DNA from 2 places in the Pantoea alhagi genome. Region 1 is predicted to be linked to the other one. Evidence: predicted binding sites of a transcription regulator. Region 1 holds the regulator's gene; the other holds the start of a gene.
What was found. Region 1 encodes LexA, which represses DNA repair genes until DNA is damaged. Its sites were predicted from a motif close to TNCTGTATGTACATACAGNA; they were not measured.
Positions count from the first base shown of each region.

Region 2: B1H58_RS00255 (DNA translocase FtsK 4TM domain-containing protein) is a predicted target of LexA. The motif match lies at 9,325-9,344, and genes of this name have one in related genera.

Region 1 is NZ_CP019706.1:1,956,003-1,972,128, forward strand. Features, by position in the region: gene B1H58_RS20600 (hypothetical protein) at 1-34, opposite strand, end outside; gene ubiC (chorismate lyase) at 448-975, shown strand; gene ubiA (4-hydroxybenzoate octaprenyltransferase) at 977-1,858, shown strand; gene plsB (glycerol-3-phosphate 1-O-acyltransferase PlsB) at 1,946-4,369, opposite strand; gene B1H58_RS09200 (diacylglycerol kinase) at 4,498-4,866, shown strand; gene lexA (transcriptional repressor LexA) at 4,972-5,580, shown strand; gene dinF (MATE family efflux transporter DinF) at 5,682-7,004, shown strand; gene B1H58_RS09215 (CsbD family protein) at 7,225-7,437, shown strand; gene zur (zinc uptake transcriptional repressor Zur) at 7,523-8,038, opposite strand; gene B1H58_RS09225 (conjugal transfer protein TraF) at 8,628-9,902, shown strand; gene dusA (tRNA dihydrouridine(20/20a) synthase DusA) at 10,569-11,615, shown strand; gene B1H58_RS09240 (quinone oxidoreductase) at 11,942-12,925, opposite strand; gene dnaB (replicative DNA helicase) at 13,022-14,428, shown strand; gene B1H58_RS09250 (Lrp/AsnC family transcriptional regulator) at 14,537-15,028, shown strand; gene B1H58_RS09255 (YitT family protein) at 15,255-15,869, shown strand; gene B1H58_RS09260 (amino acid aminotransferase) at 15,905-16,126, shown strand, end outside.
Region 2 is NZ_CP019706.1:60,347-76,472, reverse strand. Features, by position in the region: gene clpA (ATP-dependent Clp protease ATP-binding subunit ClpA) at 1-2,214, shown strand, start outside; gene infA (translation initiation factor IF-1) at 2,375-2,593, opposite strand; gene aat (leucyl/phenylalanyl-tRNA--protein transferase) at 2,899-3,621, opposite strand; gene cydC (heme ABC transporter ATP-binding protein/permease CydC) at 3,655-5,385, opposite strand; gene cydD (heme ABC transporter permease/ATP-binding protein CydD) at 5,385-7,154, opposite strand; gene trxB (thioredoxin-disulfide reductase) at 7,300-8,268, opposite strand; gene B1H58_RS00265 (hypothetical protein) at 8,320-8,523, shown strand; gene lrp (leucine-responsive transcriptional regulator Lrp) at 8,792-9,286, shown strand; gene B1H58_RS00255 (DNA translocase FtsK 4TM domain-containing protein) at 9,405-12,983, shown strand; gene lolA (outer membrane lipoprotein periplasmic chaperone LolA) at 13,173-13,784, shown strand; gene B1H58_RS00245 (replication-associated recombination protein A) at 13,792-15,135, shown strand; gene serS (serine--tRNA ligase) at 15,235-16,126, shown strand, end outside.

The DNA.
Region 1 (16,126 bases):
GCATGTACGCCAGCAGCCCGCGCTCTGCATCCATATCGGCTTCGTGCTGCCAGGTACTGCCGGAGAGCGGGTATTTCTAAAAAGTTGCCGGGCCTGAAAATCCAGCGTACCGGGTTGTTCAACGACACAATATCCTGGCGCAACATGACGCTTCATGCCTCCATCTTCCGTTGATGTTATGTGGTTTTACCGCGTTAATAATATGTATGCGGAAAAAATATAAAACAATATCCGGGTAATCATGGCTAACCTTGTAGGCATGCTATTGATTTTGCCATGAATATTCTCCTGTGAAAACCAGACCTTAAGCCAGACTTAAAGAGAGGAAAACGATGCGGTGAAAGATGCATTGCCATCTGTTTTCCATGTTGTTTTTCTGCTGCGTTGCGTGTTCTGCGTAAGGCTCTGCGCTACACTATGACACCTGTTTTTTACCGGAGATGCCGAATGTCCGATAACGCGCTTTCCCTGCTGCGCGCCATTGCCTGGCTTCCCACCTCATCGCCTGCGCTGTCCGCACCGCTGCTCGACTGGCTGCTGGAAGAAGATTCGATGACGAAGCGCTTTGAGCGCCACTGCGGGAAAGTTACCGTGGAGCCACAGTTTGAAGGTTTCGTCACTGCTGATGATATCGCTGAAGAGCTGCCGTTCCTGCCGCTGGAGCCGCGCTACTGGCTGCGCGAGATCATCTTATCGGGTGACGGCGTGCCCTGGCTGGCTGGCCGCACGGTGGTGCCGGAATCGACGCTGGAAGGGCCGGAAATGATGCTCAGCCAGCTGGGCACACGTCCGCTGGGCCGCTATCTCTTCTCTTCCTCCACGCTCACGCGTGATTTTATCGATCCCGGTATCTCTGCCGCGCTGTGGGGACGTCGCTCGCGTCTGCGTTTATCGGGCAAACCGCTGTTATTAACCGAACTGTTTTTACCTGCTGCGCCGCTTTATCAAAGCCTGTCTGGAGAACCAAGTGAGTAATATAGAGAAAGGGCTGACGCGCAATAAGCTGCAGGCTTACAGCCGACTGATGCGCATTGATAAACCGATTGGTTCGCTACTGCTGCTGTGGCCGACATTATGGGCGCTGTGGCTGGCGGGCGAAGCCGTGCCGCCGTTGCAGGTGCTGATCGTGTTCGTGCTGGGCGTCTTTTTTATGCGTGCGGCGGGTTGCGTAGTGAATGATTTTGCCGATCGCAAAATTGATGGTCACGTAAAGCGTACGCAAACGAGGCCGCTGGCCAGCGGCATGGTCAGTGAGAAAGAGGCAAAGGTGCTGTTTGTGGCGCTGGCGCTGGTCTCTTTTGCGCTGGTACTGACGATGAACGCCATTACCATCTGGCTGTCGTTTGCCGGGCTGGCGCTGGCCTGGATCTATCCTTTTATGAAGCGTTATACCCATCTGCCGCAGGTGGTATTGGGTGCCGCCTTCGGCTGGGCTATCCCAATGGGCTGGGCGGCAGTCAGCGGTCACGTGCCGCTGAACGGCTGGCTGCTGTTTTTCGCCAACATTTGCTGGACGGTGGCCTACGACACACAGTACGCCATGGTAGACAGGGATGATGATGTAAAAATTGGCGTAAAATCAACGGCTATTCTGTTTGGGCGTTTTGATAAGCTGATCATTGGCCTGTTGCAGCTGGCGACCCTGCTGTTGCTGATAATTGTTGGTCAGCGCATGGCGCTGGACGGCGCTTTTTACTGGTCACTGTTGATGGCCGCCGCGCTGTTTGCACATCAGCAGAAGCTGATTGCTGAACGCCAGCGGGATCGCTGTTTTCAGGCTTTTTTGAATAATAACTATGTGGGTCTGGTGATATTTGTCGGCATTGCGCTGAATATGCCGCCGTTCAGCCAGTGGTAAAGAGCCCGGCCATTAATCAATTAAACAGAAGCGAATAAAAAAGCGGGCGCCACTGGCGCCCGCTCTGTTTTACGCTTTAGACAGCCTTTAGCTGGGTGTAACGGCATTTTCAATCGTCTGACGTACGTCGCTGGTGATCAGCTCCGCCAGCATATGATAAGTGTTCTGCGTCTGCTCCAGCGCGGCGTCGCCGGTATCGCTGATATAGCCTTCGTCACGTAGCGTCAGCACCAGCGTTGAGAACACCGCCTTATCGAAAAACTCCGGCGCGTTGATGCCATGCAGCACCGACAAACGCTGCGCCAGCGTACGGCTCTCTTTCTCCAGCGAACCGCGGTTAATTGCCGGGTTAGCGCTGAGAATAGAGAAGGTGATGGCGTAGCGCTGCAGCGTTTCCCGCATACCTGCAGCCAGCAGCTGCAACGTACGGAAACGCACCGCGTTCAGACGCATCACATCGTTTTCAATGGTGATCAACTGCTGACGAGCCAGTTCGGCAACCAGTTGTTGCAGCAGCTGTGGCAGTTCTTCTTTATCCCAACGCAGGAACAGCTCGCTTTTTAGCAACGGATAAAGCACCGAGACCTGACGCAGCAGCTCGGCGGCGGAGATTTCACGATGCTGCTGCACGATCGCGGCAATCAGCGACGGCATCACCAGCATATGGTGCACATTATTGCGATAGTAGGTCATCAGCACGGCCTGTTCGCGCGGCAGGATAATGATATCGCCAATATTGTCTTTTTCCGTCTCGAACTTATTCATATTCAGCGCATGTTCCAGCAGCGCTTCCGGCGTCATATCCGGCACGGTGGCATCCGGCGAATAGGGAACATGGCGCAACAGATCGAGGTAGCACTCCAGCTGCTCGATAAGCTGTTCACGGGTGAGCGAGCGCTGACGTGAGGCGAGCAGTGCGGTAACGCACAGGTTCATCGCATTGGCGGCGCTGGCGTTGTTAATACGCACCATAATCTGCTGGGCGATATCGTTTACCGCTGGCGTCAGCCACTGTGGACGCTGCGCGACGATGGGATCGATCGAATCGCGCCACTCCGGCACCTGCTTGTTAAGATAATTGACCAGCGGCAGCGGCTCGCCAAAGTTGACATAACCCTGGCCCAGATTACGCAGCTTGCTCAGGCCGCGCAGCATTTGCATAAAGCCTTCTTTCTCTTTAGCCGCGCCGCGCAGTTCCTTGGCGTAAGTGCCCACTTCCATTACGTGCTCATAGCCGATATATACCGGCACCACGGTAATCGGACGGTTACCGCCACGCAGCATCGCCTGAATTGTCATCGCCAGCGTACCGGTTTTCGGATCGAGCAGACGGCCGGTGCGTGAACGTCCGCCTTCGACAAAATATTCAACCGAATAGCCGCGGCTGAACAGCTCGCCCAGATATTCGCGGAACACCGTGGAGTAGAGCTTGTTGCCCTTAAAGGTACGACGAATAAAGAACGCGCCGAGACGACGGAAAATCGGCCCGGCCGGCCAGAAGTTAAGGTTGATGCCGGCAGCAATATGCGGCGGTACCAGCCCCTGATGATAAAGCACATAGGAGAGCAGCAGATAATCCATATGGCTGCGGTGGCAGGGCACATAAACCAGCCCGTGACCATCCAGTGCCAGCTGACGAATACGTTCGCCGCCGCTGACGTTGATGCCCTGGTAGATTTTGCTCCATGTCCAGCCAATCACGCGGTCGGTAAGGCGGATCATCTCATAGGAAAAGTCAGCTGCGATCTCTTCCATCAGCTCGATAGCATTCTGCTGCGCTTTCTCCTGAGAGATTTTTTTGCTGCGCGCTTCATCTTCTACCGCTTTGGCAATGGCCTTCGACTGCAGCAGCTTATTAAACAGATCGTGGCGTACCGGCAGGCGCGGGCCTACGGCAGCCAGACGCTGACGGGCAAAATGAATGCGCGCCACGCGCGCCAGCTTCTGGGCAATGGTTTTATCGGTGCCGTGTTCTGTCGCCATACGACGCAGAGAAACCATCGGTGAGAAACGCACAAAGCTATCGCGCCCCAGCCACAGCACAGCAATAAATTTCTGTACGCCATTCAGCTCGCGCAGGTGAGGGGTTTGTTCGCCCTGCACCTCACGGCCCGGCGCACGGCCAAACATCACCGAAACCGGTACCATCTGCACGTCGAGGTTCGGGTTATTACGGTGCAAATCGAGGTAGTCGTGAAACAGTTTCACTGATTCCTGATTCGGCACAAAATAGGGGAACACGCGTGGGCCGTCATGAATAAAGACGTAACGCGGCAACAGCGCGCCGTCTATCTCCAGCGGATCAAGCGGATCGGGCAGATCGTGCAGGCGACACTGGGTGCGCAGCGCAAGGAGATCGGCCTTTGAATCATAAGGCAGCACATACATAATGGGACGCGACGTATCGATTCCCAGTTCTGATACCGGATCGCCCGGAATTGCCTTACTCTTAACTAAAAATGTTAGTGGTAAATTCAGTAACTTATAATAAAGTTTACGCCAACCTGACATAGACAACATGAAGCCTCTTGTTAGCAAAGCGCCGCAAGCATACCAGAAAGCGCATTGAAGATCTGTGGTGTTGCAATTAGTGCTGCACCCTGACATTGACGTTAAACATTGCAAAGGGTTCCCTGAAGATGGCAAATAACGTAACGGGCCTTACCCGCATCATTAAGGCGGCCGGATATTCCTGGAAAGGCCTGCGGGCAGCATGGCAGCATGAAGCGGCGTTTCGCCAGGAAACGCTGCTGGCGCTGGCGGCGGTGCTCATCGCTTGCTGGCTTGATGTTGATGCCATCACGCGCGTTTTGCTGATTGGCTCTGTGTTTCTCATTATTATCGTCGAAATCCTTAACAGCGCTATCGAAGCGGTGGTGGACCGCATCGGCAGTGAGCTTCATCCGCTGTCCGGACGGGCTAAAGATATGGGGTCAGCGGCGGTACTGCTCAGCATCATAATGGCCCTTTTTGTTTGGGTAACCCTGCTGTGGTCATATATTCGATAGGGTTTCCATAATGGATAAAGAGTTGTTTTTTACACAGCTTTCGGTTTCCATTCCACCAATACCTGTATATACTCACAGCGACTGTATAAACAACCAGGGGGCGGGATGAAAACCTTAACGGCTCGGCAGCAACAGGTTTATGACCTGATTCGCGATCACATTAATCAGACAGGTATGCCGCCAACACGTGCGGAAATCGCCGCCCAGTTAGGCTTTCGCTCCCCTAACGCCGCAGAGGAACATCTGAAAGCGCTGGCGCGTAAAGGCGTGATTGAAATGGTGTCTGGCGCTTCGCGCGGTATCCGTCTGATGGCCGAAGAAGAAAACGGCCTGCCGCTGATTGGCCGCGTTGCCGCCGGTGAACCGCTGCTGGCGCAGGAGCATATCGAAAGCCGCTTCCAGGTTGACCCTAATCTGTTTAAGCCTCACGCAGACTTTCTGCTGCGTGTCAGCGGTATGTCGATGAAAGATATCGGTATTGTGGATGGCGATCTGCTGGCAGTACATAAAACGCAGGATGTCCGTAACGGCCAGGTGGTCGTGGCGCGCATTGATGATGAAGTCACTGTGAAACGTCTGAAGCGTCAGGGCAATACTGTGCAGCTGCTGCCAGAAAACAATGATTTCCAGCCGATTGTGGTCGATCTGCAACAGCAGACGCTGACGATCGAAGGTCTGGCCGTTGGCGTTATTCGTAACGGCGACTGGCTGTAATGACTCAGTGGCGGCCTGCTGGCTGCCACTTACTTCCCCTGTAGTCCTGATTCCGGCGATAACCGCTGTGGCTTGTCGCCATATTTTTTCTGCGGATTGCCATGCACTTCTTTTCTGTGACCGATAAACACCTCTGGCGGCTGGCGCTGCCGATGATCCTCTCAAATATTACCGTCCCCCTGCTGGGTCTGGTGGATACCGCCGTTATTGGTCATCTCGACAGCCCCGTTTATCTTGGCGGCGTTGCCGTAGGCACTACGGCTACCAGCTTTGTTTTTATGTTGCTGCTTTTCTTACGAATGAGTACCACCGGGCTGACCGCACAGGCGTTTGGCGCCAACGATAAGCAGGCACTGGCTCGCGCCCTGATACAACCCTTATTCATTGCCATTATCGCCGGGATAATGTTTATCCTGCTGCGTGGGCCGCTAAGCGCTCTGGCGGCGCAGTTGGTTGGCGGCAGTCCGGCGGTGCTGGAACAGGCTCAGCGCTTTATTCATATTCGCTGGCTCAGCGCGCCTGCAACGCTGGCAAACCTGGTAATACTTGGCTGGCTGCTTGGCGTCCAGTATGCGCGCGCGCCTGTTATTCTGCTGATTGTCGGCAATTTGGTTAATATTTTGCTGGATTTGTGGTTTGTTATCGGCCTTGGCTGGGGCGTGACTGGAGCGGCGGCGGCTACCGCAATTGCAGAAGCGATAACGCTGTTGGTGGGGCTGGGTCTGGTATGGCATGTGCTGCGCCTGCGTCAGATCACCTTTGCGCACCTGAAAAATGGACTGAAAGGCGATGCGCGCCGGTTACTGCGGCTGAACCGCGACATTATGCTGCGTTCGCTATTGCTGCAGCTGTGTTTTGCCTCGGTGACGATTCTGGGTGCGCGCATGGGCAGCGAGGTCGTGGCGGTCAACGCGGTATTGCTGATGTTCCTCTCCTTTACCGCTTATGCGCTGGATGGCTTTGCCTATGCGGTTGAGGCGGTTTCAGGCGAGGCTTTTGGCGCACGCAACAGCGCTAAGCTACGTCAGGTATGGATTGCAGCCTGTCGTCAGGCGGGGCTGGTAGCGCTGTTATTTGCCGTGGGATATGCCCTTTGGGGCAGGGAGATTGTTTCGCTGCTTACCTCTCTGCCCCAGCTGCAAGTGCTGGCGGATCGCTATTTACCGTGGCAAATGCTGTTACCCGTTGTGGGCGTCTGGTGCTATCTGCTGGATGGCATGTTTATTGGCGCAACGCGTGGACGAGAAATGCGCAACAGCATGGCGCTGGCGGCGTTGGGGTTTGGCCTGACGCTGTTAACTGTTCCGCAACTGGGCAATCATGGTCTCTGGCTGGCTGTCACCGTTTTTTTACTGCTACGTGGGTTAACGCTGGGGTGGGTATGGCATCGTTACCAGCGACGGGGCGACTGGTTCACCCTTTGAAACATTTCTTACGGTTACGCTTATTAACTGAATTCGCTGGCTTTTCAGCATAATTGACGGCTCCTGGGACGTTTTTAAAGCGCATGCCCCGCTGTTTAACAGCAAAATCATGTGGTTCTACTACTATTAAAAGTGTCAAACACAGGGAATCAGCGTTTTTACCGAAGATAATTCCGCTGATAGCCAAAAGCTGTTAACACCCAAGGTAGAGGACAAAACGATGAACAGAGACGAAGCCGGCGGTAACTGGAAACAGTTTAAAGGTAAAATGAAGGAAAAATGGGGCAAGCTGACCGATGATGACATGACCGTTATTGAAGGTAAACGCGATCAGCTGGTCGGTAAAATTCAGGAACGCTACGGCTATGCAAAAGACGAAGCGGAAAAAGAAGTAAGCGATTGGGAAACCAATAACCGCGACCATCGCTGGTAAGCGCTTTTTTCAGGATGATGCTCCCACCCGCAGGCACATGGAATGTGCCATCCATTCCACTTTCCCGCCACAAGTTTGTGCCTCGTTATCGCCCGCGTTTTTTCTCGGTTACGCTGTGATCGTGCGTACAGTTTTCCGGATGCTGACAGTTTTCCACATCTTTACAGCCAGCACACAGCCCGTGAGCTTCAATCACGCTATTACGTAGCGAAAAGCCGCTCTGCTGAGAGAGCAACTGGAGAACGGTTTCCACTCCCTGCGCATGTTGTTCGCTGACGGTACCGCAGCGATCGCAAATCAACATCGCTGAAGTATGTCGAGGTTCCTCAAAATGATGACAAACCACGTAGCTGTTATTGGATTCAACGCGGTGAATAAACCCCTGCTCCAGTAGAAAATCGAGCGCACGATAAATAGTGGGCGGCTTGGCCTGTGGCTCAGAGGCGCGTAGCAGATCGAGCAGATCATAGGCGCTGATAGCTGTGTTTTGTTCAGCCATCAGACGCAACACCTCCAGACGCTGCGGCGTCAGGCGCACGTTGCGTTGCAGACAAATTTTTTCAGCCTGCGACAGAATCTGTTGTGAAGGTGATACGCTCATAATCTTTCTCCGGGCGATTGAAATGTTATTTTATCACACGGGTGTTAACAGACAAAATGATTGCCAAATCGCCAACAGCGTTATTCATCGGCTGCTTACCAGACAAACATTAGCTGGATAAAAGAGTACCCTTTCAAGTCGGTACAATGAGTCCGCCGCTTATAATTTGCTTTAGCCCACTTTATTCTTTCTTTAGCTGTAAACAGCCAGGTGCCTTTCTGATTTGACGCCTGAAAGGTATCTAAAAGCGCCAAAAAAACATAGATCTCCGCTACAGCGGGCTAACAACAGCCTGATAATCCTGGCGACTGCGTTAGCTTTTTTGGTGGCATCTAAAAAAGCGCTGTTTCCAGTTTGCAGTAGGAAAAAGATCCAGCTAATGTTCAATCAGGCTTAATAACTGCAGAAAAGCTAAACTGCTAATAATTCTAAAAGACAAATTAAGCTACTGATTGCTCAAAAAAGCAGCAATCCTCTGATAAGCCGGGGAAAAAGGCCTGAGTTCAGGTTAATAAAACAGGCAATTACTGGTCATCATTCATCCAGCGATTTCCTTCTTACTTTCAGCTTATTTGGGTGGCGTCTGATAATGACAAAGAAAAACATTCATTCCTTGAAGCTTTCTCCTGCGGCGGTATTAGTGCCGTTAATCTTTACCTCTTTTTCTTCCCTGGCGGCTGGCAGTTACTTTGATGCCCGTAATGATGCGATGGGCGGTACCGGCGTTGCCTCATCCAACTACACGACCGCACCGCTAACTAACCCGGCGCTGCTTACCAAAGGCCGTGCGGAAGATAACGTAAGCGTTATCCTGCCATCTGTTGGGGTGCAGATCAGCGATAAAGACAAGATGGTCGATAAGATCGATGATGTGACCGATACCGTTGATCGCTACCAAAATGTCTTTGATGATTTTGACGCGGGGGATCTGCTGACGGATCCTGCAGGCGCGCTTGATGTGATCAACAATGTGCGTTCCGCCTCTGGTGATTTGGCCAATCAACTGCGCGACCTGCGTGGTAATAAAGCTGACGGCTCAGCCGGTGCCGCTATTGTAGTTGCGGTGCCTAATGAAACGTTGCCGTTTGCCTTCGTGGCGAAAGCCTACGGCACGGTACATCTGCATACTGATGTGGCACAAAGCGATATCGACTATCTTGACGCTGTAGCCAATGGTACACGCTTTCCTCAGGCGGGCGATCAGTATCTGCTGCGTTCCAGCGCCACCGGCGTGGCGGCGATTGTTGCGGATTACGGCATTGCGGTAGCGCATGAGTTTAAAATCGGCGAGCAGGCAGTCTCGGTAGGTATTACGCCAAAGCTGCAGCAAACTCGCCTGTATAACTATCGCGCCTCGGTTTATAACTTCGATAAAGATAAAGTCACTGACAGCGAGTACCGTACCAACGATACCGGCTTTAACCTGGATGCCGGTCTCTCTACCGACGTGGGCGAGAACTGGACCTTTGGTCTGAGTGCGCAAAACCTGATTTCACGCGATATTGAGACGAAAGAGGTAAACGGCTATCGCGATACTTACCAGATTCGCCCGCTGGTGACTGCCGGTGCAGCCTGGCATACCGAAAAGCTGACTGCCAGCCTGGATGTGGATGCTACCCGTACCAAACGCTTTAAATCCCAGGCTGATAGCCAGTACGCGGGCGTCGGGGTGGAGTATCGCGTTCTTGACTGGTTGCAGCTGCGCGGCGGCTATCATGCCGATATGAAGTCTAACGACGTCAATGTCGTCAGTGCAGGTTTTGGTATTTCGCCGTTTAATAACCGTGTTCACCTTGATCTTGCCGGTTCCGTAGGGGAAGACGATACCTGGGGCGCGATGGCGCAGCTGGGCTTCTCTTTCTGATAAAACCAAACGAGCCGCGTCGGAAACGGCGCGGCTGGCTGAGAAGGCAGGGCTGTGCTTTAAGGCAACCCTGACTTTATCTGCTACGCTCTGAAACACATTATATTCCCGCCTTTTAACGCCTTGATTATTGCTGAATAAAATTAACGTAAGCAGTTATCGGAAAGTGCGTCAGCCTGCCAGCGGTAAAAAAACCACTGCCAGAATAGAGATCAGGGCGGGGAATTATCAGCCCGAAAAAAATCAAAATCTGAAACTTACCTCTTATCTTATGAACCCTGTGACCTGGTATGAAGGTAAATATGCCACGATGGTAGGTTATCTATCACAGTGGAAAAAACCTATTCTGCCGGTGGGGATAAGCTTAATTCCGATACCTAAGTAAATAAAAGGCGACCTGGTTTAATTGCAAAAATCGTCTGAGGCAGCAGCCATTTTGTAAGGCTCTCAATAACAGGAGCTTTAATATATCTAACGGTCTGTTATTTCCCGTCGCGTACGAAAGGCTATTTTTTCTCGTTGCGATAATATCCGTGACACTGGAAAGCAGAGTTGCAGGCCGTGCACTGACTCTGCGCTATGTTATAATAGGCTATCTTTTATTCTACTCTTTCCTCCGTGCCTGCTGCAGACTGGCAGGGAACGGAAACATCAAAAAGTTAAAAAATGCCTCAAAATTCAGAAATATCAACGGCTCTGCCCGACAGCGTCGCTAAAAACAGCGCTCTTTTCTCCTCCCAGCGTTTTTCTATCGCGCCGATGCTCGACTGGACCGATCGTCACTGCCGTTATTTTCATCGTCAGCTGACGCGTAATACGCTGCTCTATACCGAAATGGTTACCACCGGCGCCATTATTCATGGCAAAGGCGACTATCTGGCCTATAACGAGGCAGAACATCCGGTTGCCCTGCAACTGGGCGGCAGCGATCCGGCGGCGCTGGCGCAGTGCGCGCAACTGGCGCAGGCGCGCGGCTACGACGAGATCAACCTGAACGTGGGTTGTCCTTCCGATCGCGTGCAGAACGGACGCTTCGGTGCCTGTTTGATGGGGGAGGCGGCGCTGGTTGCCGATTGTATTAAGGCGATGCGTGACGTGGTTTCTATCCCGGTCACGGTTAAAACCCGCATCGGTATTGACGATCGGGATAGCTATGAATTTCTCTGCGATTTTATCGGCACGGTAGCCCAGCAGGGCGGCTGCGATACTTTTATTATCCATGCGCGCAAAGCCTGGCTCTCTGGCCTTAGCCCGAAAGAGAACCGTGAAATTCCTCCGCTTGATTACCCGCGCGTGTATCAGCTCAAGCGTGACTTCCCCGGGCTAACAATGGCAATTAACGGCGGCGTGAAAACGCTGGAGGAAGCGCAGGAGCATTTACGTCATCTGGATGGCGTAATGATGGGGCGCGAAGCCTATCAGAACCCCGGTCTGCTGGCGCAGGTCGATCGCGTACTGTTTGGCAGCACCGCGCCGGATGCCGATCCGGTTGCTGTGGTCCGCGCCATGTATCCTTATATTGAGCACGAACTGGCGCAGGGAACTTATCTGGGTCATGTTACGCGCCATATGCTGGGTCTGTTCCAGGGGATTCCCGGCGCGCGACAGTGGCGTCGTTATTTAAGCGAGAATGCGCATAAGCCCGGAGCAGGGATAGAGGTCGTTGAAAAAGCGCTGTCGCTGGTCGCAGATAAGATGACCGCCGAGGTCTGATTTGTTTTGCTTATGTTAAAACCCGTGCGGCTGCCGTACGGGCTTTTTATTTCCACGCTTACGCGTGCTATCAGAATAAGACCTTTAGTGTGCTAATTATCAATAAGTTAGCTATATAAATACGACTAATATGAGGCATAGATCACAGAGTGACATTTTGCTTCGTTATTTTTCGCAATTAAACATATTTTTTACTTATGAATTCTGCGAGACTATTTCTCGTTGAGTCGAAACACATTATCGTTGCTGTACCCTACAACAGTGCGAACTAAAAAAAGCAAAAGGGCTTCCTTCGGGAAGCCCTTATTGTTTGTACTTCCGGCGGCTCAGGGGATCAGCAGGCTGGAACCTTGCGTTGCGCGGTTTTCCAGCTGCGTATGCGCGCGCTGCGCCTCGCGTAAGGGGAAGCGCTGGCTTTCCGGAACGTCCACCTTAATCGCGCCGCTGGCAAGCATCGAAAACAGATCGTTACTGGCGCGCTGCAGCTCATCCCGCGTGGTGATATAACCGTTAAGTGAAGGGCGCGTCAGGTAAAGCGACCCTTTCTGGTTCAGAATCGCCAGGTTAACGCCGGTCACCGGACCGGATGCATTACCGAAACTGACCATCAGGCCACGTCGCTGCAGGCAGTTAAGCGAGGCTTCCCAGGTTGCCTTGCCTACCGAATCGTAAACCACGCGTACCTTCTTACCATCGGTCAGCTCGCTAACGCGCTGCGCGATATCCTCTTCACGATAGTTGATTGTTGCCCAGGCCCCGCGATCTTTAGCCAGCCGCGCTTTTTCCGCAGAGCCAACCGTCCCGATCAAATGCGCGCCCAGCGCCTTTGCCCACTGACAGGCGATCAGTCCTACACCGCCAGCCGCTGCGTGAAACAGAAAGATCTCATCTGCCTGCACTTCATACGTTTGCCGTAGCAGATAGTGTACGGTAAGCCCCTTCAGAAACGAGGCCGCCGCTTGTTCAAAAGAGATGGCATCAGGCAACAGCGCAATCTTATCCTGATGCACATTATGAATTTCACTGTAGGCGCCCAGCGCAGACTGTGCGTAAACCACGCGATCGCCGGGCTTGATCGCCGTAACCCTGTTGCCAACTTTTGTTACCATGCCTGCGGCTTCGGTGCCGATACCGGAAGGCAGCTCAGGCACAGGATAAAGTCCGGAGCGTACGTAGGTATCGATATAATTGATGCCGATAGCTTTGTTCTCTACCTGCACTTCATCGTCATCAGGGTCGGAGGGATTGAAGTCGATCCATTGCAGCGTTTCCGGGCCGCCATACTGGGCGATTTGAATACGTTTTGCCATTACCACTCCTGCTGGTTTCCAGTTACGACATGACGTCAAGCAGGCGAAAAACGGGTATACTTGCGCGTCACTCACACACTCGGTATTGCATTCACTATGGCAGGAAATAAACCCACCAACAAATCCAACGAGGTTCGCGATCGCCAGGTAGAAGGGCTGAAATTGCCGCCCCATTCGCTGGAAGCGGAGCAGTCGGTGCTGGGCGGGTTGATGCTGGACAACGAGCGCTGGGATAACGTCTCAGAGCGCGTGGTGGCCGAAGACTTCTACAGTCGCCCTCATCGTCTGATATTCAGTGAAATGCAGCGGCTACTGGAAGCCAGCCAGCCCATCGACCTGATTACGCTTTCTGATTCGCTGGAGCAGCGCGGCGAGCTGGATATGGTCGGCGGCTTCGCCTATCTGGCGGAGCTGTCAAAAAATACCCCCAGCGCGGCAAACATCAATGCCTACGCCGATATTGTTCGCGAGCGAGCGGTGGTGCGCGAAATGATCGCGGTAGCGAACCAGATCGCCGATGCCGGTTATGATCCGCAGGGGCGCAGCAGCGAAGATCTGCTGGATTTCGCTGAGTCGAACGTCTTTAAAATCGCCGAACAGCGCGCGAATAAAGATGAAGGCCCGAAAAATATTGAGCAGATTCTTGAAGCGACCGTTTCACGCATCGAGTCGCTGTATCAGAAGCCGCATGACGGCGTAACCGGCGTAGATACCGGTTATCAGGATCTCAATAAAAAAACCGCCGGTTTGCAGGGTTCCGACCTGATTATCGTGGCGGCGCGTCCGTCAATGGGTAAAACCACCTTCGCCATGAACCTGTGCGAAAACGCCGCGATGCTGCATGAAAAACCGGTGTTGATCTTCAGCCTGGAGATGCCCAGCGAGCAGATTATGATGCGTATGCTGGCGTCGCTGTCACGCGTCGACCAGACACGCATTCGTACCGGCCAGCTGGATGATGAGGACTGGGCGCGTATTTCCGGCACCATGGGCATCCTGCTGGAGAAAAAGAACATCTATATTGATGACTCCTCTGGCCTGACGCCAACGGAAGTGCGCTCGCGTGCGCGACGCATATTCCGTGAGAATAACGGCTTAAGCCTGATTATGATCGATTACCTGCAGCTGATGCGCGTACCGTCACTTTCTGACAACCGTACGCTGGAGATCGCTGAGATTTCCCGCTCGCTGAAGGCGCTGGCAAAGGAGCTGAATGTGCCGGTGGTGGCGCTGTCGCAGCTTAACCGCTCGCTGGAACAGCGCGCGGATAAACGTCCGGTAAACTCCGATCTGCGTGAATCTGGCTCGATCGAGCAGGATGCTGACCTGATCATGTTTATCTATCGTGATGAGGTTTACCACGAGAACAGCGATATGAAAGGGATCGCTGAGATCATTATCGGTAAACAGCGTAACGGTCCGATCGGCACGGTACGTCTGACCTTTAATGGTCAGTGGTCGCGTTTTGACAACTATGCCGGGCCGCAATACGATGACGAATAGCATGCACGTTTTGTGCATCTCATTGGGTCATCAAAAAATTGTGTTGGACATTTGCCGCTTAATTGCGCTTATCTGTAACGATTTAAGCGCTAAGAGCGGCAAACCAAGATGGCACAGCTTGACGATTACGATCTGAAAATTCTGACCTTACTCCAGGCCAACGGACGCTTAACCAATCAGGAACTGAGCGACCTGGTCGGCCTGTCCGCCTCGCAGTGTTCCCGCCGCCGCATCATCCTTGAGCAGGGAAATCTTATTCTGGGCTACCATGCGCGCGTCTCACCTGACGCCGTTGGGTTGGGTATGATTGGCCTGATTGAGGTGCGCCTGATTAATCACACTTCCGATTACGTAGAGAGCTTTCACCGCATGGTGGCAGAGCAAAGCGCCATTGTGGACGCTTATAAAACCACTGGCGATGCGGATTATCTCCTGAAGGTAGCCGTTAACAGCCTGGCTGAGCTAAGCGCATTAATCAGCGAGCTGGTGGCGGGGCATCGCAGCGTATCGCACGTTAAAACCTCTGTGGTGCTAAACCGGCTGAAAGAGAACGGTCTGACCATTGCCGCGCCCGCGCCGCTGCACCAAAAAAGTGCCTGATGCACAGTTAGAGTGCATTCGGCGTAGTTAAGTGCGCAGCTTGTGCATAAATAGCGCTCAGGGTGCGTAACTTAAGCATCATAAGGCTAACGAGAGCATGTAACGTGCAGTTAAATTATTTATTTAATCAGGTGCTTACTGGCAAAGCATCAATTTATGCCGCTAAAGCCTGCCGTTATGGTGCGATTCTTGCTGGGCGTTATCTTTTTCTTCGGTAAACAGCCCTATGGATAATATCGTTCAACCCGCCCGCGTTCCGCACACGCTGCTGGAAGATGCGCTGGCGCTGCTGTTCGGCACGCTGATGGTATCGTTTGGTGTGGTCATGTTAAAGCAGGCCGGCGCACTGACCGGTAGTACGGCAGGCATCGCTTTCCTGATCAGCTATCTGACCTCTTTTTCCTTTGGCACGCTGTTTTTTGTTATTAACCTGCCGTTCTACTGGCTGGCGGTAAAGCGCATGGGGTGGGCATTTACCACCAAAACTTTCTGCGCCGTCGCGCTGGTTTCACTCTTTACCCGGCTGCATCCACTTTTCATTCATTTTGACGCGCTTAACCCGTTTTATGCGACAGTGTTCGGTAACATTATTATGGGCGTTGGGTTTATTGTGTTGTTTCGTCATAAGGCCAGCCTGGGCGGCATCAATATTCTTGCCCTGTGGTTGCAGGATCGCTTTGGCATTCGTGCCGGTAAGCTGCAAATGGCGGTAGACAGCTGCGTGGTTTTGGCCTCATTGTTTGTGGTTTCGCTGCCGATGCTGGCGGCGTCAATCGCTGGCGCGCTGATGCTGAATTTGATTATCGCGATGAACCATCGGCCCGGGCGTTATGAAGTTTGAGCTGATAAAAGAGACTATCACTAGGGAGATTTACCGTGTTTCAGAAAGTTGATGCCTACGCTGGCGATCCGATTCTTACGTTAATGGAGACCTTCAGGCAGGATCCGCGCCCGCATAAGGTTAACCTGAGTATTGGCCTCTATTACAATGAGCAGGGCATTATTCCGCAACTCCAGGCGGTAGCCGAAGCGGAAGCGCGTCTGAATGCCCAACCGCAACAGGCATCACTCTATCTGCCGATGGATGGGCTGGCCAGC
Region 2 (16,126 bases), 1.9 Mb from region 1:
CATGAATTTATGACCGTCGAGCATCTGTTGCTGGCTTTGCTCAGCAACCCGTCGGCCAGAGAGGCACTGGAAGCCTGTACGGTGGATATAGTGGCTCTGCGCCAGGAGCTCGAAGCCTTCATCGAACAAACCACGCCGGTATTGCCGGTAACGGAAGAAGAGCGCGATACGCAACCGACGCTCAGCTTTCAACGTGTGTTGCAGCGTGCGGTTTTCCACGTTCAGTCGTCCGGACGCAGCGAAGTCTCGGGCGCAAACGTGCTGGTGGCCATTTTTAGCGAGCAGGAGTCACAGGCGGCCTATCTGCTGCGCAAACATGAAGTCAGCCGTCTTGATGTGGTGAACTTTATTTCCCACGGGACGCGTAAAGATGAACCGGGCCAGGCGCAGGGGCCGGAGAATCAGATCAATGAAGAGCAAGCAGGCGGGGAGGAACGTATGGAAAACTTCACCACCAATCTTAACCAGCTTGCTCGCGTTGGCGGTATCGATCCGCTGATCGGCCGCGACAAGGAGCTGGAGCGTACTGTTCAGGTGCTCTGCCGTCGTCGGAAAAATAACCCGCTGCTGGTGGGCGAGTCGGGGGTGGGTAAAACCGCTATCGCTGAAGGTCTCGCCTGGCGCATCGTGCAGGGTGACGTGCCGGAAATCATCAAAGACTGCACCATTTATTCTCTGGATATTGGTTCGTTGCTGGCCGGAACGAAATACCGCGGTGATTTTGAAAAACGCTTTAAGGCGCTGCTCAAACAGCTGGAACAGGATGAAAGCAGTATTCTGTTTATCGATGAGATCCATACTATCATCGGCGCAGGTGCGGCTTCCGGCGGCCAGGTTGATGCGGCGAATTTGATCAAACCGTTGCTGTCGAGCGGACGGATCCGCGTGATGGGTTCTACAACCTATCAAGAATTCAGCAATATCTTTGAGAAAGATCGTGCGCTGGCGCGTCGTTTCCAGAAAATTGACGTTACCGAGCCGAGCGTGGATGAAACGGTGCAGATCCTTAACGGTCTGAAACCGAAGTATGAAGCGCATCACGATGTCCGTTACACTGCGAAAGCGGTACGTGCCGCCGTTGAGCTGGCCGTGAAATATATCAACGATCGTCACCTGCCGGATAAGGCAATTGATGTTATTGATGAAGCTGGCGCACGCAGCCGACTGATGCCGGTCAGCAAGCGTAAGAAAACCGTTAATGTGGCGGATATCGAGTCGGTAGTGGCGCGTATTGCCCGCATCCCGGAGAAAAGCGTTTCTGCAACCGATCGCGATACGCTGAAAAGCCTTGGCGAGCGGCTGAAAATGCTGGTGTTTGGTCAGGATAAAGCGATTGAAGCATTAACCGAGGCGATCAAAATGAGTCGCGCCGGGTTGGGACATGAGCGTAAACCGGTGGGTTCATTCCTGTTTGCCGGCCCTACCGGGGTAGGTAAAACCGAAGTGACGGTGCAGCTGGCGAAGGCGCTGGGCATTGAGCTGCTGCGTTTTGATATGTCCGAATATATGGAACGTCATACCGTAAGCCGCCTGATCGGTGCGCCTCCGGGCTACGTTGGCTTTGATCAGGGTGGTTTGCTGACCGATGCGGTGATCAAGCATCCTCATGCCGTGGTGCTGTTGGATGAAATTGAGAAAGCGCATCCGGATGTCTTTAATCTGCTGCTGCAGGTAATGGACAACGGAATGCTGACCGATAACAATGGCCGCAAAGCGGATTTCCGCAACGTGGTTCTGGTTATGACCACCAACGCTGGCGTGCGTGAAACCGAGCGTAAATCCATTGGTCTTATCCATCAGGATAACAGTACCGATGCGATGGAAGAGATTAAAAAGATCTTTACGCCAGAGTTCCGTAACCGCCTTGATAACATTATCTGGTTTGATCACCTTTCTGCTGAAGTTATTCATCAGGTGGTGGACAAGTTCATCGTGGAACTGCAGGCCCAGCTGGACGCCAAAGGCGTTTCACTGGAAGTCAGCGACGAAGCGCGTGAATGGCTGGCAGAGAAAGGTTATGACAAAGCGATGGGTGCACGTCCAATGGCGCGTACCGTGCAGGAAAACCTGAAGAAACCATTAGCTAACGAACTGCTGTTTGGTTCACTGGTGGATGGCGGATCGGTATCGGTCACGCTGGATAAAGAGAAAAATCAGCTGGCTTACCATTTCGTTAGCGCTGAGAAGCGCAAAACGGAAGGTTCAGTGCAATAAGCGCAGCAGAAAAGCAAAAGGCCGGATTAATCCGGCCTTTTTTATCAGCGTATCGTTATTAACAACAGAGCACGCATTGATGCATCGTAAAAGCAAAAGGCCAGATTATCTGGCCTTTGTTAACAGTCAGGCGTTAATGTCAGATTAACGCAGAGCTTTATTAACGACTACGGAAGACAATGCGGCCTTTGCTCAGGTCGTACGGGGTCAGCTCAACAGTGACTTTGTCGCCCGTCAGAATGCGGATGTAGTTTTTGCGCATTTTACCGGAGATATGAGCGGTAACCACGTGTCCGTTTTCTAATTCCACGCGGAACATGGTGTTAGGTAACGTATCAAGTACGGTACCCTGCATTTCAATATTGTCTTCTTTGGCCATCGAATCCTCTGGGTGGACTTCCAAGTTTTGAACCGGCAAGATAATGCCGAATTCCACGAATTATGTAAAGAATTGTTGGTTATTATACCAACGCCCGCATGCACCTGTAGCGCAGCATACAAGCATAACTTTCGTCGTCTGATGACAGTGACGTTAGCGAGGGGGAATAGCGGCTAAGAATCCATTAACCGGCCACAGCCAGAAAACAGTTCTGAAGATGCGTGGTGATTCCCAGCCTGGTAATTCCGATGCGCTTACGCAATAAACGGACGACATACCAAACTTTCCTATTATACCACTATTCCTCACCGTTGCGTGTAAAACATCGGATCGGGGACAAAAAGCGTATCTGTACACCAGCAGGCTTCGTTTACCGACGCATTCCCCAGGCGACTCAGCGCCAGCAAATAATCGGTACGTGCAATCTCTGTAGCCCCAAGCGATGCAGTATGCGGATTTAATACCTGGCAATCGATCAGCTGGCCGCCATGCTGGGCAAAATGTTGGCAAAATACCAGCAGCGCGGTTTTTGATGCGTTTTCACTGCGGCTAAACATCGACTCGCCGCAAAAGAGCTGTCCCAGAGCCAGGCCATACATTCCGCCGACCAGTTCCTGATCGCACCAGACTTCGATCGAGTGTGCATGGCCCAGATCGTACAGACGCCACCAGGCGCGTTTTACCTCTGGCGTGATCCAGGTTCCCTCGTTACGATCGCTGGCGCAACCTTCAACTACCTCAGCAAACGCGCGGTTCATGGTGACGCGATAGGGCGAGCGTCGGTGAAAACGCTTCATGCTGCGGCTGCAATGAAACGCATCCGGGATTAATACCGCACGCGGATCGGGCGACCACCATAAAATAGGATCGCCCGGCGAAAACCAGGGGAAAATCCCCCGGTAGTAGGCATTGAGTAAACGTGCAGGGCTAAGGTCGCCGCCCATAGCCAGCAGGCCATTTGGTTCACGCAGCGCCATTTCCGGCGGCGGAAAGTTAAGCGATTCACGTGATAACTGAATCAGTCGCATTTCTCGAAAGCCCCGCAGTTTCAGAAGCTATGACTATAGCGTAAACCGCTGCTGAAAATGCCAGTAGCGTCCGCCTTTTGCAATTAATTCCGCATGCGTTCCCTGCTCAATGATTTCACCCTGATCCATAACGTAAATCCGATCGACCTTATCCAGTCCCTGCAGGCGATGGGTAACCATTATCACCGTTTTGTCAGCGGTAACCTGAGCCAGCAGGGCAAGAATATGCCGTTCTGTTTCCGCATCCAGACCTTCGGTGGGTTCATCAAGCAACATTATTGGCCCATTGTGCAGGAGCGCCCGTGCAATAGCCAGACGACGTAATTCACCGCCGGAAAGCTGTCGACCACCTTCGCCCAGCCAGGCGTTTAACCCTTCGCCGTCCAGCAGCTTTTCCAGACCCACCTGTTCCAGTATGGTGCACAGAGCCCGATCGCTGCTCTCCGGCGCAGCCAGTAATAAGTTATCGCGCAATGTCTGGTTAAACAGATGAACCCGCTGACTAACCACGCTAACAGCAGCGCGTAAAGCTGGTTCGCTCCACTGACGTAGCGGGAGGCCCTGTAGCCAAATCTCACCCTGCTGCGCATCCCATGCCCGCGTTAACAGCTGTAGCAGCGTGCTTTTGCCGCAGCCGGTAGGGCCGAGCAGCGCAATGGTTTCACCGGCGTTAACCCGGAGCGACAGGCGCTGCAGGGCAGGGGAAAGCGCATCCGGATATGAGAAGGTAACCTGTTCTAACGCCAGCGAGCCAGGCGCAGAAAGATCATCGTGTTGCTCAGAGGGGAATTCCACGGCGGGCGAGCGATCGATAATCTGGCTGATACGCTCAGCAGAGGCAAAAACCTGTCCAAGATGTTGGAAGGCCATGCCAACCGGTGCTAACGCTTCGAACGCCGCCAGAGTGCAGAAAACCAGCAGAGCAATCAAGGCGCCAGGCTGCGGCCAGTCGCCTACGCCGCCAGCGCTGAGCCAGAGTAACAGCGTTACCGCCGCGCCGCTGATCAGCAGCAGCAGCGCCTGCGACAGGCCGGTCAGGCTGGCCTGCCTGCGCTGCGCCTGTTGCCAACGCTGTTCTACTAAATTCAGCTGCTCGCGCCAGGCTTCAACGCTGCCATACAGTGAAAGCTCTGCCTGCGCCTGCAGCCAGTGAGTCAGCTGCAGGCGATAACGCGCACGCTCGGCGGTAATGATCTCGCCGGCGGGACGTCCGGCGCGATAAAACAGCGGCGGCAGCAGCAGCAGGGTCAGCAGCATAATGGCACCCAATGTCAGCGCCAGCGAGACATCCAGCCAGCATAACCCCAGCGTCACCACGATAATCACTACCAGCGCGCCGCAGAGTGGCGAAATTATCCTGAGATAGAGATGATCGAGCGTATCGACATCGGCAACAAAGCGGTTAAGCAAATCGCCCTGGCGCAGGTGGGTAAGCCCTGCGGGCGATAGCGGCATCAGACGACGAAAAGTAAAAACACGCAGATGTTGCAGCACGCGAAATGTCCCGTCATGGCTGACCAGACGTTCAAAATAGCGCGCAACGGTGCGGATGATAGCCGCGCCGCGTACGCCCGCAGCGGGCAGCATATAGTTAAAGCTGTAAAGCCCTACCGTACCTGCCAGCGATGAAGCCGCCAGAAACCATCCTGAAAGCGTGAGCAGTCCCGTGCTGGCCAATAACGTTACGATGGCTAATAACGCCCCTAACAGCAGACGCCAGCAATGACGGCGATAGAGCCGCAGAAAAGGTTGTAGTTTCGCCATCAGGCTATATCCCCCTGACGATGGGTCAGCAGCGTGGCAAAAGGTCCCGGCTGGCTGGTAAGCTGCTGCCAGCTACCCTGTTGAATAATTTGACCATCGCGCATCACCCAAATTTCATCCCACTGCGCCAGCTCATTTAGCTGATGCGTTACCAACAGGGTAGTTTGCTGCTGTGATGCGGCCAACAGCGCCCGCATCACATGCTGCTCACTACGCGCGTCCAGGCTGGCGCCCGGTTCATCCAGCAATAACAGCTGACGAGGTTTTAGCAGCGCCCGCGCTACGGCAATCCGCTGCGCCTGTCCTACCGACAGGCCTACAGCCTGATCGCCCATCTCGTGCTCCAGCCCCAGCGGCAGGCGGGAAAGAAACTCATCGACGCCAGCTAACGCCAGTATCTCCTGTAAACGTGCCGCAGATACTCTCTGACCGTTGAGTACATTCTCGCGAACTGTACGTTCCGGCAGATGAGGATTTTGACCTACCCAGGCCAGAAGCTGATGCCAGTCGCGACGTGGAAGATCCCGTAGCTCATAGCCGTTAATCCGTAAGGAACCCTGATAAGGCAGGAAGCCCAGCAGCGCATTGATCAGCGAGCTTTTCCCCGCGCCGCTTTGACCCACCAGCGCCACACGTCTGCCTGGCGACAAAGAGAAATCGAGCGGGCCAGCCAGTAAGGTTCCGTTCGGGGCCATAATCATCAGCCCGCTGGCGTCGATTTGCAGCGGCCGATCGGGCGAAAACTCAGGTTTGTCTTCGGCTGACGTTACCTCCGGTTGGGAGGAGAGGAAGGTGTGTAGCGCATCGGCTGCACCCACCGCCTGAGCTTTGGCATGATAAAACGTGCCTAAATCGCGCAGTGGCTGAAAAAATTCCGGTGCCAGAATCAGGGCCAAAAAACCGGCAAACAGAGTGATGCTGGTACCGTAGTGACCAAAATGGAGCTCGCCTAAATAGGAGAAGCCAAAATAGACGGCGACAATGGCAATAGAGACAGAAGCGAAAAACTCCAGCACTGCCGAAGAGAGAAAAGCCAGCCTGAGGACTTCCATGGTGCGCTGCCGAAAATCTTCGGAAGCGGCAGCAATGGCGCGCGTTTCCGCCGCGCCGCGATGAAACAGACGCAGCGTATCCAGGCCACGCAGCCGATCGAGAAAATCACCGCTAAGCCGCGCCAGCGCAAGAAAATTACGCCGATTTGCATCGGCAGCCCCCATTCCCACCAGCGCCATAAACAGCGGAATGAGCGGAGCCGTGGCCAACAAAATCAGTCCGGCGGCCCAGTTCACCGGAAAAATCACCAGCAGGATCAGACCGGGAATAAGCACGGCTAACGTCATCTGCGGCAGATAACGCGCATAATAGTCCTGCATCTCTTCCGTCTGCTCCAGCAGTAGGCTGGCCCAGCTGCCGACCGGCTTTTCCTGTATCCAGGCGGGGCCTGACTGCTGTAGACGGTCAAGCACCTGTTTGCGCAGAGCACGTCGTATCTGTTCTCCCGCCCGATAGCCCGCCTGTTCACGAAGCCAACTGAGCAAGGCGCGTACCGCGAAACAGAGCAGCAACAGAAATAGAGTGGAAAGCCATTGCGCGCGCGGCTGCTGTTCGCTAATCAAATGATGCATCAGGGTGGCCAGCAACCATGCCTGAGCGATGATCAACAGGGCGCTTGCCAGGCCCAGCAGCGTAGAAAGAGTTGTCCAGGGGCGGGCACAGGCACGCTGCTGGCGCAGCCAGCGAGTAAGTTGTTGTTGACGTTTCTTTTCCATCCGGGGCCGTTTCTCAAGAAGAACAGGCTGGCCGATATCGCCAGGGAATATGCCAGTAGAGGCGTAGGCAATGTAGCATGGCAGAAAGAAAAAAGGCGACAGTTGAACTGTCGCCTCAGAAAAATAAGATCAGTTAATTAACAACTTACTTATCGTTTTTAACCAGACCATCTAAATAACGTTCCGCATCCAGCGCCGCCATACAGCCCGTACCGGCAGAGGTAATTGCCTGACGATAGGTATGATCCATTACATCGCCGGCAGCAAAAACGCCTGGGATGCTGGTCTGCGTTGCGTTGCCCTGCAAACCTGACTGCACTTTAATATAGCCATTTTCCAGCTCCAGCTGTCCGGCGAAAATAGCGGTATTTGGGCTGTGCCCGATAGCGATAAACAGGCCCGCGACATCCAGCTCTTCCGTGGTTTCGCTGTTCTGCGTGCCGCGCAGACGCACGCCGGTTACGCCCATTTGATCGCCCAGCACTTCGTCCAGCTCGCGATGGGTGTGCAGCACGATATTGCCGCTGCTGACTTTTTCCATCAGGCGATTGATCAAGATCTTCTCGGCGCGGAAAGTCTCGCGACGGTGAATCAAGTGAACTTCAGAGGCGATATTAGAGAGATACAGCGCTTCTTCAACAGCGGTATTGCCGCCGCCCACTACGGCAACTTTCTGCTTACGATAGAAGAATCCGTCACAGGTCGCACAGGCGGAGACGCCTTTACCCTTGAACGCTTCTTCGGAAGGCAGGCCCAGATAACGGGCAGAAGCGCCGGTAGCGATGATTAGCGCATCGGCAGTATATTCGCCGCTATCACCAACCAGACGGAACGGGCGGTTTTGCAAATCAACCGTGTGAATATGATCGAAGATGATCTCGGTATTAAATTTCAACGCATGCTCATGCATACGTTCCATTAACCGCGGACCAGTTAGATCGTCAGGATCGCCAGGCCAGTTCTCAACGTCGGTAGTGGTGGTTAGCTGGCCGCCTTTTTCCAGGCCGGTAATCATTACCGGATTCAGGTTAGCGCGTGCAGCGTAGACGGCTGCGGTATAGCCCGCCGGACCAGAGCCCAGAATAAGCAATTTACTGTGTTTGGCCGTGCCCATGAGATCCTCATTAGTTAACTGGCAACATGGAGCCAGATTGTAGGGAATTTAATGACGCAAAAAAAGCGTTCTGCGATTTTGTTAACAATTGATGCAACAGGTTTCACCGATAACATGGGGCAGGAAAGAAAAGCAGGCGTAAAAAAAGCTTCACAGCAAATAAATTGCAGGCAAAACGCCCAAAATAACCGGTTAAAAATGGTGGTACGCGCCACGGGCTGGCATGTTCTCCTGATTTTCAATGTTTTGCTTTGACAATCGCCTGCGCTTTTGCGAAAACATTGTGGGAAGCAGAGAATATTTGGGCTATGTAAACAGAGTTTCGTACCAGCTTTTGCGTACAACGCCGAATAAACTCAGTCTGTCATTCGTAATGACGCATGGTGTGGACAGACAGCATGCGTCATGCGGATGGGCGCTGCAATAGCAACAGGCTCTATGTCTTCACTGACGAAAGACCCTGCACATTGATTTCGTTCAGGGTATGGCAGGTAAAGGGAAGGAATGAAGAGAGACAATAATAATGGTAGACAATAAAAAACGCCCCGGAAAAGACCTCGACAGAATAGACAGAAATATCCTGAATGAACTGCAGAAGGATGGTCGTATTTCTAACGTGGAGCTTTCAAAACGCGTTGGCTTATCGCCCACGCCATGCCTTGAACGCGTACGCCGCCTGGAACGTCAGGGCTTTATTCTGGGCTACACCGCGTTGCTCAATCCTCACTATCTCGACGCATCATTGCTGGTTTTCGTTGAGATTACTCTGAATCGCGGTGCGCCGGATGTGTTTGAACAATTTAACGCCGCCGTGCAAAAACTTGAGGAAACTCAAGAGTGTCACCTTGTTTCCGGTGATTTTGACTACCTGCTGAAAACCCGCGTGCCGGATATGTCCGCCTACCGTAAACTGCTGGGTGAAACCCTGCTGCGCCTGCCGGGCGTTAACGATACGCGTACTTACGTGGTGATGGAAGAAGTCAAACAGAGTAACCGTTTGGTTATTAAGACGCGATAACACAGGACAGGTGCAAAACCTGGTGGTATTCGGTACACTCCTGTGAATTCATACAGGCACAGCGTCGGTTAGCCCGGCGCTGTTTCCTTCATAGTTTACAGGTACCTGGAGAGTTCTCTTGAGCCAGGAATATACAGAAGATAAAGAAGTGTCACTTAAGCCGCTTAGTAGTGGTCGCCGTCTGCTCGAAGCGTTGCTGATCCTTGTTGCGCTATTCGCTGTCTATTTGATGGTGGCGCTGGTTAGTTTTAATCCCTCCGATCCCAGTTGGTCTCAGACCGCCTGGCATGAACCTATTCATAATTTGGGCGGCAACGTCGGGGCCTGGCTGGCCGATACGTTACTGTTTATTTTTGGGGTGATGGCATACGCCATTCCGCCCGTGATCCTGGGTCTGTGCTGGATCACTTTTCAGCAGCGCGATCGCCAGGACTATATCGACTACTTTGCCGTGGGCCTGCGTCTGATAGGCGTGCTGGCGCTGGTGGTGACCACCTGTGGTCTTGCCGCGCTGAATGCTGATGACATTTGGTACTTTGCCTCTGGCGGGGTGATAGGCAGTCTGGTCAGTAACGCAATGGTGCCGTATTTGAGCGGTGCGAGCGGGACGCTGGCCTTGCTCTGTCTGTGGGCAGCGGGGTTAACCCTGTATACCGGTTGGTCCTGGCTGACGATTGCCGAGAAAATCGGTGCGGTGGTCATGGGTGTGCTGACCTTTGCCAGCAATCGCTCGCGCAATGACGAAGCCTGGCATGAAGAGGATGACTATCGTCCGGCACCCACGATTAAAAGCGCGGTTCAGCTGGATGAGGATGATGACATTCTGCTGTCGCCGCCGCGCAAATTGCACGCTGTGGAAGATGATACGGAAGAAGAGGATCCCCTGTTTGCTAAAGCGCCGGTCGCTAACAGCGCCGCGATGACCCAGGCGAACGCCGAAGCTTCTGCATCCGCTCAGCCGGTAGTTCATGCTATGAATGAGCAGAACGATTCTGTGCCGACTCAGGCGGAACAATCAGGTCCGGCACAGCCGGTTGTGCCAGCGCGCGATAACGTCGCGCCTGTAAACGTATCCCCTGCGCCTGCCACAGTTGCGCAAACCGAGAGCGTAAGCGCTGCGCCGCCGCTTTATCGTTTTGAAATGCCTCAGCAGTCAATCGACGTCTTCACGCCTAGTGCAGAAGACGATGGCCCGCAAATGGGTAACTGGCAGGAGGCGACAACCTCATCACCAGCGCCAGTTACTGCTACTGCCGCCGCTACGCAAGCAGGTGCCGTTCCTTTTATGCCGGTCAGTGCACCTGAAGAGATTAATCCGCAGATTAAACAGGGCATCGGTCCTGAGCTTCCGCGTCCGAAACCGGTGAAATTGCCTACGCGCCGTGAACTCGCTTCTTTTGGCATTAAGCTGCCTTCCCAGCGTCTGGCAGAGGAAAAAGCGAAGCAGGAGGCCCAGCAACAGGCTCTGTCTCAGCCTGCCGATGCGCAGTCAATTGCCGAAGACGAACACCAGTTACGTGATGCGTTTATGGCACAGCAGCAGGCGCGCTATGGCGCAGACTATGCCTCTGACGAGGATGAGGGTGCATTGCAGCAAGAGGCGCTGGCGCAGCAGTTCGCACAACAGCAGCAGCAGCGGTACGCACATCCTGAACCGGCGGTGCCTGAGGCTCAGCAAGTGGGTAACGTTCAGCAGCGATATATGCAGCCAACGCAGCCCGATATTACTTATCAGCCGCAGCAGAATACGCTACAGCCGCGCAGTGAACATCTGGCAGATACGCCTCCTCAGGAGGCTGCAACGCCGCCGCGCGATACGCCAGCCTTTACGATCGATCCTGCTGCCGCTTTCGATTTTTCACCAATGAAAGATCTGATTGATGATGGCCCAGGCGAGCCGCTGTTTACCATTGCCGCTACGCCTGAGCCAGAGACACCGGCAGCGGAGCCGCAGTGGCAGCAGTCGGCATCAACAGAGCCGCGTTATGCCTCTCAGCCGACGGATGTCCCGGCACCGCAGGTGACGCAGCCGAGCGAACCGGTTCAGCGCCCCATCGAGCCGCCCGTTTCTCAATGGCAAAGCAGCGCGTCATCAGCCTTTACGCCTGCGGCCGTAGATGTTGCGCCACAGCCTGAAAACCACGACTCGCTAACGGATAGCCTGATTCATCCTTTCCTGATGCGTCATGAGCAGCCAACCTATAAACCGACTACGCCATTGCCGACGCTGGATCTGTTAACCTCGCCGCCGGCAGAAGAAGAACCGGTAGATATGTTTGCGCTGGAACAGACTGCCCGCCTGGTTGAAGCGCGGCTGGCTGACTATCGGGTAAAAGCCGAAGTGGTCGGCATTTCGCCAGGGCCGGTGATCACCCGCTTTGAACTGGATTTAGCCCCGGGCGTCAAGGCCGCACGCATTTCTAACCTGTCACGCGATCTGGCCCGTTCACTTTCTGCGGTCGCAGTGCGCGTGGTGGAGGTGATCCCCGGCAAGCCTTATGTCGGCCTTGAACTGCCGAATAAGCATCGTCAGACCGTTTATCTGCGCGAAGTGCTCGACTGCGCCAGCTTCCGTGATAATCCTTCGCCGCTTTCTGTGGTGTTGGGTAAGGATATTGCAGGCCAGCCGGTGGTGGCCGATCTGGCCAAAATGCCTCACCTGCTGGTGGCCGGTACTACCGGTTCCGGTAAATCGGTAGGCGTAAACGCGATGATCATCAGTATGCTTTATAAAGCGACGCCGGAGCAGGTGCGCTTTATTATGATCGATCCGAAAATGCTGGAGCTCTCGGTTTATGAAGGTATCCCACATCTGTTAACGGAAGTGGTCACCGACATGAAAGATGCGGCCAACGCGTTGCGCTGGAGCGTTGGCGAGATGGAGCGTCGCTATAAACTAATGTCTGCGCTTGGCGTACGAAATCTGGCGGGTTACAACGAGAAAATCGAGCAGGCGGAAGCGATGGGACGACCTATCCCGGATCCATTCTGGAAGCCTGGCGACAGTATGGATACGCTGCCGCCGACGCTGGAGAAGCTGCCCTATATCGTGGTCATGGTGGATGAATTCGCCGACCTGATGATGGCGGTAGGCAAAAAAGTGGAAGAACTCATTGCGCGTCTGGCTCAGAAAGCGCGTGCAGCGGGGATTCACCTGGTGCTTGCTACGCAGCGTCCGTCGGTAGATGTGATTACCGGCCTGATTAAGGCTAACATTCCGACGCGTATCGCCTTTACCGTATCCAGTAAAATTGACTCCCGTACGATCCTTGATCAGGGCGGTGCGGAATCCCTGCTGGGGATGGGCGATATGCTCTATATGCCGCCAAACTCCTCGATTCCGGTGCGTGTTCACGGTGCCTTTGTACGCGACCAGGAAGTGCATGCGGTGGTACAGGACTGGAAAGCGCGTGGTCGTCCGCAGTATATTGAAAGCATTACGGCGGGCGAAGAAGGCGACGGTGGCGGCCTGGGCCTGGATGGCGGCGACGAAGAGTTGGATCCGCTGTTCGATCAGGCAGTAGCCTTTGTGGTGGAAAAACGCCGTGCTTCGATTTCTGGCGTTCAGCGTCAGTTCCGTATCGGTTATAACCGCGCCGCGCGTATTATTGAGCAGATGGAGGTACAGGCTATCGTCTCTCCGCCTGGGCATAACGGTAACCGTGAAGTTCTTGCGCCGCCGCCGCACGAAATGTAATAAAACAGCGTTTGTGCTGTCAGACGCTATACGGGCCGGTAAAATCCGGCCCGTTGTTTATTTAAACATCAGAAACGGCTAACCGCGTCGCTTTCAGTATTTTCTCCTGTCAGGAAGCGAATTGTCAGTCTAATGTGTAATAAGGCCGCCTGATGCGGAATATAACGACTTAAAAAGGAATCGGTAGTCATGAAAAAATTAGTACTTGCTTGCGGTTTACTTTCAGCGTTGACCTCCGCCGGTGCGCTGGCCGATGCTTCCAGTGAATTACAGCAGCGTCTGGACAAAGTCAGCAGCTTCCACGCCAGCTTTAGCCAGAAGGTTACCGACAGCAGCGGTTCGAATGTTCAGGAAGGTGAAGGGGAAATGTGGGTAAAACGTCCCAACCTGTTTAACTGGCATATGACCGCGCCGGATGAGAGCGTTATTATTTCAGACGGTAAAACCCTGTGGTTTTACAATCCTTTCGTGGAGCAGGTCAGCGCTACCTGGCTGAACAGCGCCACCAGCAATACGCCGTTTATGCTGATTGCCCGTAATCAAAGCAGCGACTGGAAACAGTATAATGTGAAACAGCAGGGCGACAATTTTGAACTGACGCCGAAAACAGACGCCGGTAATCTCAAACAGTTTATGATTAACGTTTCTGGTAACGGCACCATTAATCAGTTCAGCGCCATCGAGCAGGATGGACAGCGCAGCAGCTACGTGCTGAAAAGCCAAAATAATGGGCCGGTCAGCGCAGATAAATTTACTTTTACGCCACCGAAAGGGGTGACGGTAGACGATCAACGTCAGTGAGGTTGAGTTGAGTAATCTCTCCCTTGATTTTTCTTCCGGGCAGTTTCAACCGTTGGCCGCGCGTATGCGGCCAACCACGCTGCAACAGTATATCGGACAGCAGCATCTGTTGGCCCCGGATAAGCCGCTAACGCGCGCTATTGAAGCAGGCCATCTCCATTCAATGATCCTTTGGGGCCCGCCCGGCACCGGAAAAACCACGCTGGCTGAGCTGATTGGCCGTTACGGCAATGCCGACGTCGAACGAATTTCTGCCGTTACCTCCGGCATTAAAGAGATACGCGAAGCGATTGAACGCGCACGTCAAAATCGTCAGGCAGGGCGGCGTACCATTCTGTTTGTGGATGAGGTGCATCGGTTCAATAAAAGCCAACAGGATGCGTTTTTACCCCATATAGAAGACGGTACCATTACCTTTATTGGCGCAACCACGGAAAATCCATCCTTTGAGTTGAATTCCGCGCTTTTATCGCGCGCGCGCGTTTATCTGCTGAAATCCCTGACGACAGAGGATATCGAAACGGTATTGCAGCAGGCGCTAACCGATAAAGAGCGCGGGCTGGGCAAAGAGGATATCGTCCTGCCTGACTCAACCCGCCGGATGATTGCCGAGCTGGTGAATGGCGATGCGCGCCGCGCGCTGAATACGCTGGAAATGATGGCGGATATGGCCGAAAGCGATGCGCAGGGCAAACGGGAATTAACGCCGCAGCTGTTAAATGAGGTATCCGGCGAACGCGCAGCGCGTTTTGATAATAAAGGCGATCGCTATTACGACCTGATTTCAGCGTTGCATAAATCAGTACGCGGCTCTGCTCCTGACGCTGCGCTCTACTGGTATGCCCGTATCATTACGGCGGGCGGCGATCCGCTCTATGTTGCGCGTCGTCTGCTGGCCATCGCTTCTGAAGATGTAGGAAATGCCGATCCACGAGCGATGCAGGTGGCAATTGCCGCATGGGATTGTTTTACCCGTGTCGGCCCGGCAGAAGGCGAACGCGCTATCGCCCAGGCGATTGTTTATCTGGCCTGCGCACCGAAAAGCAATGCGGTGTATACCGCCTTTAAGGCCGCGCTGCGCGATGCGCGTGAAAAACCCGATTTCGATGTGCCGGAACATCTGCGTAATGCGCCAACGAAATTAATGAAGGAGATGGGATTGGGCAAGGCGTATCGTTATGCGCACGATGAGCCAAACGCCTATGCCGCCGGCGAAGACTATTTCCCTGCTGAGATGGCGCAAACGCGTTACTACCAACCCACCAGTCGCGGGCTGGAAGGTAAAATTGGCGAAAAGCTCGCCTGGCTTGCGGAACAGGATCAAAATAGCCCGACAAAACGCTACCGCTAACCCAGACGTTGCGGTAAGGTTAGCGCAATAGCCGGGTGGATCCTGAAGGAACGCTTTGGTTCAAAACCTTTTTTTAATCACAGTAAGCACAGGATAAGCATGCTCGATCCCAATCTGCTGCGTAACGAGCCAGACGCAGTCGCAGAAAAACTGGCACGCCGAGGATTTAAACTGGATGTGGAAACGCTGCTCTCTCTTGAAGAGCGCCGTAAAGTGTTGCAGGTAGAAACGGAAAACCTGCAGGCTGAGCGTAATGCGCGTTCCAAATCCATCGGGCAGGCTAAAGCGCGCGGGGAAGATATTGAGCCGCTGCGTCAGGAAGTTAACGCGCTGGGCGAGCGTCTGGATGCGGCTAAAGCCGAACTGGATATCTTGCAGCAACAAATCCGTGATTTTTCTCTCGCGTTACCGAATCTGCCTGCAGATGAGGTGCCGCTGGGCAAAGATGAGACTGAAAATCAGGAAATTCTGCGCTGGGGCGAGCCGCGCCAGTATGATTTCCCGGTACGCGACCACGTTGACCTTGGCGAAATGGCAAAAGGGCTGGATTTCGCCGCTGCTGTTAAGCTGACCGGTTCCCGTTTTGTGGTCATGCAGGGGCAGATTGCGCGTCTGCATCGTGCGTTGGGTCAGTTCATGCTCGATCTGCATACGCAGCAGCATGGCTATACCGAAACCTATGTGCCTTATCTGGTTAACCATGCCACGCTGTTTGGTACCGGACAGCTGCCTAAATTTGGCGAAGACCTGTTTCATACCCGCCCGCTGGAAGAGGAATCAGACAGCAGCAACTATGCGCTGATCCCAACTGCCGAGGTGCCGCTGACCAACCTGGTCCGCGACGAGATCGTTGAGGAAGAGTCCCTGCCGATTAAACTCACCGCCCATACGCCTTGCTTCCGTGCCGAAGCTGGCTCCTATGGCCGTGATACGCGTGGACTGATCCGTATGCACCAGTTCGATAAAGTTGAGATGGTGCAGATTGTTCGTC